Regions from separate parts of the Ewingella allii genome, predicted to be linked through region 1. Evidence: predicted binding sites of a transcription regulator. Region 1 holds the regulator's gene; each other region holds the start of a gene.
The links. The regulator CRP, encoded in region 1, controls carbon source genes, mostly activating them, when cyclic AMP is high. The targets are predictions, from matches to a motif close to ATGTGANNNNNNTCACAT.
Positions count from the first base shown of each region.

Region 1 (2,272 bases):
CACGGCGCGCTCGACCACTTTGTCAGTCAAATCTTTGCCGCTGACAATAAAATGCAGGTTGATGCGCGTGAACAGGCGCGGTGCTTCTTCGCGGCGTTCTGAGGTCAGTTTCACTTCGCAATTGTGCACCTCGTTGCGACCTTTTTGCAGAATCGACACCACGTCGATGGCGCTGCAACCTCCCGCAGACATCAGCAACATTTCCATCGGGCTTGGGGCCTTGTCGCCCGCATTGCCGTCCATCAGAACCTGATGTCCAGAGGCGGATTCACCCAAAAATGTCAGCCCTTCAACCCATTTTACCCGTGCCTGCATGTGCCATACTCCTGATGCGTTTATGAAGCAGAAATTTCCTTCAGACTACTCTTTTAGAAAAAAACCGGCAACGTAACCCGATCGCCATCATGCTGAAGCGAGACAACAGAAGACACCCGCGCAAACCTGTGCTACAAACAAAGCCGTTACACACTGTTTCAGTAAATTGCGGTGATGGGTTTGTGGTTTTCACTCTGAAGCCACGGTGTTAACAGAAATATTCAGATTCTTGTTTCACTCCGACTCCCGCTTGCAGCATTGCTGGACAGTTCATATGCTAAAAGGGCGCGTATTTAAAGACGCCGTACAGGGAACTCTGAGCCCTGTGATTTTGGGCAGCGATAACAACAGAGGATAATAGCAAATGGTTCTCGGCAAGCCACAAACAGACCCTACTCTCGAATGGTTCCTGTCTCACTGTCATATACATAAGTATCCTTCTAAAAGTACGCTGATTCACCAAGGTGAAAAGGCCGAAACGCTTTACTACATCGTGAAAGGGTCGGTTGCCGTCCTGATTAAAGATGAAGAAGGCAAAGAGATGATACTGTCCTACCTGAATCAAGGTGACTTCATCGGCGAGCTGGGACTCTTCGAAGAAGGTCAGGAACGTAGTGCTTGGGTTCGTGCAAAAACTGCCTGCGAAGTGGCTGAAATTTCCTATAAAAAATTCCGCCAGTTGATTCAGGTTAATCCGGACATTCTGATGCGCTTATCCGCTCAGATGGCGACACGCCTGCAAGTAACCTCTGAGAAAGTCGGTAACCTGGCTTTCCTCGACGTTACCGGCCGTATCGCGCAGACCTTGCTGAATCTGGCAAAACAACCGGATGCGATGACTCACCCAGACGGGATGCAGATCAAAATCACTCGTCAGGAAATTGGCCAGATCGTGGGTTGCTCCCGCGAAACCGTTGGTCGAATTCTAAAAATGCTGGAAGATCAGAGCCTGATCTCCGCTCACGGTAAAACGATTGTCGTTTACGGCACACGTTAATTCCCTGAGAAACGGCGCGGCAGGCAACTGTCGCGCCGTTTTTATTGGAGCCTAGGGAGACTGATTGATAGTGCGTGTTAAGCAGCAACGCATGAGATTGTGGCGTCGGTTTTTCTATCATCCCGAGGTCAACTACGCGCTACGCCAGACGCTGGTACTGGCAATTCCGGTCGCTATCGGCTGGATGTTCGGCCAGTTGCAAATGGGCCTGCTGTTCTCGCTGGTGCCCGCCTGCTGCAACATTTCTGGTCTGGATACTCCCCACAAACGCTTTTTCAAACGCCTGATTGTCGGCGGCTCTCTGTTTGCATTCGGCAGCGTGATGCTGCAACTGATGCTGGTGAATTGGCACATTCCCCTGCCCCTTATTATGTTATCGCTGGCGCTGATTATTGGCGTGACCGGCGAGATTGGCCCACTGCACGCGCGTTTACTGCCGGGTGCGCTGGTGGCCACCATTTTCACCCTGAGCATGGCCGGGCTGGTGCCCATCTGGCACGCGCCGCTGCTGTATATCGTCGGCACTGCGTGGTACGGGCTGTTTAACTGGGTTTGGTTTCGCCTCTCTGAAGAGCAACCAATGCGCGAAACCCTCAGCCAGCTTTATATCCAGCTGGCCGACTATTTCGAAGCCAAATACAGCCTGCTCACCCAACACACCGATCCGGAAACCGCGCTGCCGCCGCTGCTGAAACGCCAGCAGCAGGTGATCGATCTGATCGCCCTGCTCTACCAGCAATTGCACATGTTGCCGCAGCAGGGGCATCACCAGCACAAGAGGCTGTTTCAGCGTTTTCAGGTGGCGCTCGATTTACAGGAGCACATCGCCGTCAGCCTGCATTTGCCCGAAGAAGTGCAGAAGCTGGTGGAAGAGAGCCACGCCGAGGCGGTGATTCGCCGCAATGCGCAGGTGATCGCCGCCCGTCTGCGAGTGATCGCCGATGACATTCTCTATCACCG
Region 1 covers NZ_JAWUDN010000005.1:307,136-309,407, reverse strand. Annotated here, with positions in the region: gene SBO83_RS13795 (OsmC family protein) at 1-315, opposite strand, end outside; gene crp (cAMP-activated global transcriptional regulator CRP) at 680-1,312, shown strand; gene SBO83_RS13785 (YccS/YhfK family putative transporter) at 1,410-2,272, shown strand, end outside.

Region 2 (2,272 bases), on a different contig from region 1:
TCGCCGGATGCGGAGATGATGCGATAAGAGGTAGCACCATTAGCTTCTGCTTTGGCTGCCAGTTTATTTTCCAGACTAGACAGGTTAGTGCCGGCCTGTGCGCTGATCACGCCGATTGGCTGTGAGTTAGCAGGAGCAGACTGAACCTGGGTGGCGGCCATAGTGGTGAAAGAAGCCGTTGCCAGTGCGATGGCTGCGAGGGTCATTGTCAGGTTTTTCATAATATATTGTCCTATTGATTCGTCGTTTATCAGGCTTTGTTAGCTGGGCGCTCTTCGCGCGCTCTTTCTGGGCAACAAAGCCACTCTTCTGTCCGTTCGGTACCCTTTAAAACTCAATACTTCAGGACTTATTTGTACAGCTCGGCAGTCCCGTACAGGCGGTTGTCGCCGGAAGCGGAGATGATGCGATAAGAGGTTGCACCATTAGCTTCTGCTTTAGCGGCCAGCTGGTGTTCCAGGCTAGACAAGTTGGTACCGGCCTGCGCGCTAACTACGCCGATTGACTGGGCGTTAGTTGGAGCAGACTGAACCTGAGTCGCAGCCAGAGTGGAGAAAGAAGCCGTGGCCAGTGCGATGGCAGCAAGAGTCATTGTTACGTTTTTCATGATAAGTACCTTTAATTATGAATCATTATTATTAATCGTTAACTAATTTAGTGCGATAACGCTTTAAAAGCGGCTCGCTGTTATTTGTACAGCTCAGCAGTACCGTGCAGGTAGTTGTCACCAGAAGCACCGATGATGCGGTAAGAGCTGGCACCTGCTTCAGTAGCTTTGGCATTCAGTTCACGCTGCAAGCTAGACAGGTCATTGCTTGAGTTCGCGCTGATCACGCCAATTTTTTCTTGGTTAGCCGGAGCTGAATCAACCAGCGTTGCCGCCATGGAAGAGAAAGATACGGTAGCCAGAGCCAGTGCTGCGATAGTCATTTTTACGTTTTTCATGATGTTAGTTCCTTATCTCTATTCGTTTATCGTGCTGTCGAAAGTCTTTATGATTCGCTCAACGTTATTAATTAACGTTCGATAATTAAATATTAGTCGTTGACGGAATCTTGTGCAACTTATTTTTTTAATAATCGTTAACTAAAAGTGCTGTGAGCAAGATCACGTTAACAAGAGGGATATGTATCTCAATTGTTAAATCTTCACGGCAAGTTAATTAATTAACGGTCGATAACTAAATGCTAGTGGGTTTTGATGACACAAGCAAGAATTATTTAATGAGTGATAACTTAATGGTTGGAGTGAAGGGCGAAGGATGGTAAAACCGTTGGGTGGTTTTCAGAAGTCTCGCTCTGCTGAGAATCAGAAAGGCGACCTTTATGTCGCCTTTCTATTACATCCCCTTTCTGCGTTGGCGTCTAAAGCACGGTGCAATAAGGGGTCAGGTGATCACCTAGTAATAAACGGGAGGGTGATTGCCTGAGCCCGCTGGGGCAGGTGGCATGGTTGGAGAAGTTGGAATGCGCTGTTGTGACGATTTGCCGTTGACGAAGCGGGCAGGGTGACAAAAGTTACTGTCCCCAGTCACATTGACCATGGCAACTTCCTGACTCTGTGTTGGCATCATGATAACCTGCTGTGCGGCGACATTGGCAACCGGGGCAGCGGTTAAAGCCATAACGGCAAGAAGGATTTTTAAAGCACGCATGATGGTTTGTCCTGAGATTCTAGATGCTAAGAGTGATTTACTTATCGCTCGATAATTAAATAATAATCTCTGCTGGACTTGTGCGCAACTATTTTTAATAATGATCGTTAAATTATTCTGATAACCAGAACCAATAAGGTGATGGAAGGAGGGTGTATGAGCACTGAACACACGGCTTTGGTCCGGAAAAGTCGCGGTCGCCCAAAACAGTTCGATCGTGGAACTGCTCTGAGCAAGGCCCTGAATTTATTCTGGCGTCATGGCTATGAGGCCACTTCTTTAGCGGACTTGGTCGAAGCCACGGGTGCGAAAGCTCCTACCTTATATGCCGAGTTCGGCAATAAAGAGGGGTTATTCCGCGCGGCCGTTGAACACTATCTGGCAACCTTTTACGAAAAGAGTTTCTGTCTGCTGAGCAGAACAGATTTGTCCGTTGAACAGGCTATCGAACAGTATCTGCGCACCACGGCAGAAATGTTCACCGACTGCGATACGCCGAGCGGCTGCTTTATGGTTAGCGCCTCATCCGGCATGTCTTCCTCTTCGCAAGACATCGCGGAAATGCTGCGCAACCGCCACTTGTCGCAGGAACGCACTTTGTTTGAGTACTTCGAAAAG
Region 2 covers NZ_JAWUDN010000001.1:385,813-388,084, forward strand. Annotated here, with positions in the region: gene bhsA (multiple stress resistance protein BhsA) at 1-221, opposite strand, end outside; gene bhsA (multiple stress resistance protein BhsA) at 350-607, opposite strand; gene bhsA (multiple stress resistance protein BhsA) at 688-945, opposite strand; gene SBO83_RS01870 (hypothetical protein) at 1,400-1,654, opposite strand; gene SBO83_RS01875 (TetR family transcriptional regulator) at 1,811-2,272, shown strand, end outside.
Region 2: a site for CRP is predicted at 1,096-1,113, ahead of bhsA (multiple stress resistance protein BhsA). Genes of this name have one in related genera too.

Region 3 (2,272 bases), on a different contig from region 1:
AAGAAGGTGATTTAAGCTGTCCATAACATGAGGTCCGAAGGTAGAAAGCCATGAAGCCAAAATCTGTCACTCTTGATGATGTCGCGCGCCATGCGGGTGTGTCCTATCAGACCGTTTCTCGCGTCCTGAATCAGGCGGCGCACGTGTCCGTCAGAACGCGCGATAAAGTCGAACAGGCGATGGCTGAGCTGAATTACGTCCCCAACCGTGTTGCTCAGCAACTGGCGGGCAAAAAAAGCTTCACTCTCGGACTGGCGACTACCGAACTGGCGCTGCACGCACCTTCACAAATCGCATCTGCGATGAAAACTCGCGCGAATCAGTTGGGTTTCAACGTTGTGATTTCGATGATCGACAACCTGAGTCTGACCGCCTGCCGTACGGCGGTGAACGAACTGATGTCACAGCGGGTGGATGGGATTCTGATCAACGTGCCGCTGTCAAATGATGATGCGACAGCAATAGCTCAGCTTTGTGGCACTTTGCCGGCGCTGTTTCTGGATGTGGATCCCGAAGCCGACGTCTTCAAAATTCTGTTCGATCCGCATTGTGGGGCTGAGCAGGGGGTGGAACATTTGCTGGCGCTTGGACATCAGCAAATCGCGGTGCTGACTGGTCCGCTCGAATCTATCTCTGCGCGTTTGCGTTATGAAGGCTGGCTAAACACGCTGGCTACGCGTGATATTACACCCTGTGCGATTCAGCACGGCGACTGGAGCGCGGCGTCGGGTTATCAGCAGGCGTTTTTACTGCTCAATCAGCCGAAGCGTCCGACAGCCATTCTGGTCGCCAATGACCAGATGGCGCTCGGTGTCCTGCGTGCCGTGCATGAGTTTGGTCTGCGGGTGCCGGAACAAATTTCGGTGATTGGCTATGACGATACTGAAGACAGTGCCTTTTTCTTCCCGCCGCTGACCACCATCAAACAGGATTTTCGCCTACTGGGGCATGAGAGCATCAATCGCCTGCTGGGTAATCTGCATAATCATGACAATCATCACGGTGACTCCCTGTTGTTGCCCACTTCTTTGGTCGAGCGCCATACCACTGCCAGACCAGGCGCAGAAAATGTGTCACAGGAAACATTGTCTCAGGAACTGATCCGCATCGCGCATCAGCTTAGTGCCCTGTAAACCTTCTTTGTAAACACTGACTGGCGCGGAATTTGTGATCCGCGTCCCTTTCCTGAATTCCTCCGCTTTACTTACTTTCTTCAGATAAGCATGTTTACATTATTGTGAGCGTATAACAATTTGCCGAGAAGAGAGTATGAACCCATCTGCTGAAGATAAATTATCATCGCTGGCCACCGTTCTGGCCCGCCGTGACTGGGAGAAACCTGCCTCGACGCAGTGCAATAGATTATCTGCGCATCCGCCGTTTAACAGTTGGCGTGATGCTCAGGAAGCCAGAAAAAATCAGCCTTCAGCAAAAATCCGCTGCCTCAATGGCGAATGGAGTTTCAGCTATTTTAACCGCCCGGAAGCGGTTCCTGAGCAATGGTTGCAACAGGATCTGGTTGACGCCGATCGCCTACAGGTGCCATCAAACTGGCAGCTGGCAGGCTATGACGCGCCAATATACACCAACGTTCAATATCCGATCCCGGTGGATCCGCCGTTTGTGCCCGAAGAAAATCCCACAGGTTGTTACTCGCTCACATTTTCTGTGGATGATGACTGGCTGAGCAGCGGACAAACGCGCATCGTGTTTAACGGCGTCAATTCGGCGTTCTATTTATGGTGTAACGGCAAGTGGGTCGGTTACTCACAGGACAGCCGTTTACCGGCTGAATTCGATCTCAGCAATGTTTTACACACTGGAGAAAACCGTCTGGCTGTGATGGTGCTGCGCTGGAGTGACGGCAGCTATCTGGAAGATCAGGATATGTGGCGCATGAGCGGCATTTTTCGAGATGTCACGTTACTGCATAAACCGGTGGAGCAAATCACCGACTTTCAGGTGCGCACGCATCTATTCCACGGTTTCACGCAGGCGGAGCTGGAAGTCCAGGTCAGTGCCGCCGTGCCGCAGGAAACTGCGACTGATTATCAGGTACGCGTCGAACTTTGGCAGGGTGATAAAGCGGTAGCAGAACATCAGCAACCGCTAGGCAGCGAAATTATTGATGAGCGGGGTGCAGCGTATGACCGTACTACGCTGCGCCTGCCAGTTAGCCGGCCGAAATTGTGGAGCGCAGAACAACCGGCTCTATATCGCGCGGTGATTTCACTGATTTCACCTAAAGGCCAACTTATTGAAGCCGAAGCGT
Region 3 covers NZ_JAWUDN010000003.1:234,217-236,488, forward strand. Annotated here, with positions in the region: gene SBO83_RS09915 (lysozyme inhibitor LprI family protein) at 1-26, shown strand, start outside; gene SBO83_RS09920 (LacI family DNA-binding transcriptional regulator) at 51-1,133, shown strand; gene SBO83_RS09925 (beta-galactosidase) at 1,270-2,272, shown strand, end outside.
Region 3: a site for CRP is predicted at 1,166-1,183, ahead of SBO83_RS09925 (beta-galactosidase). Genes of this name have one in related genera too.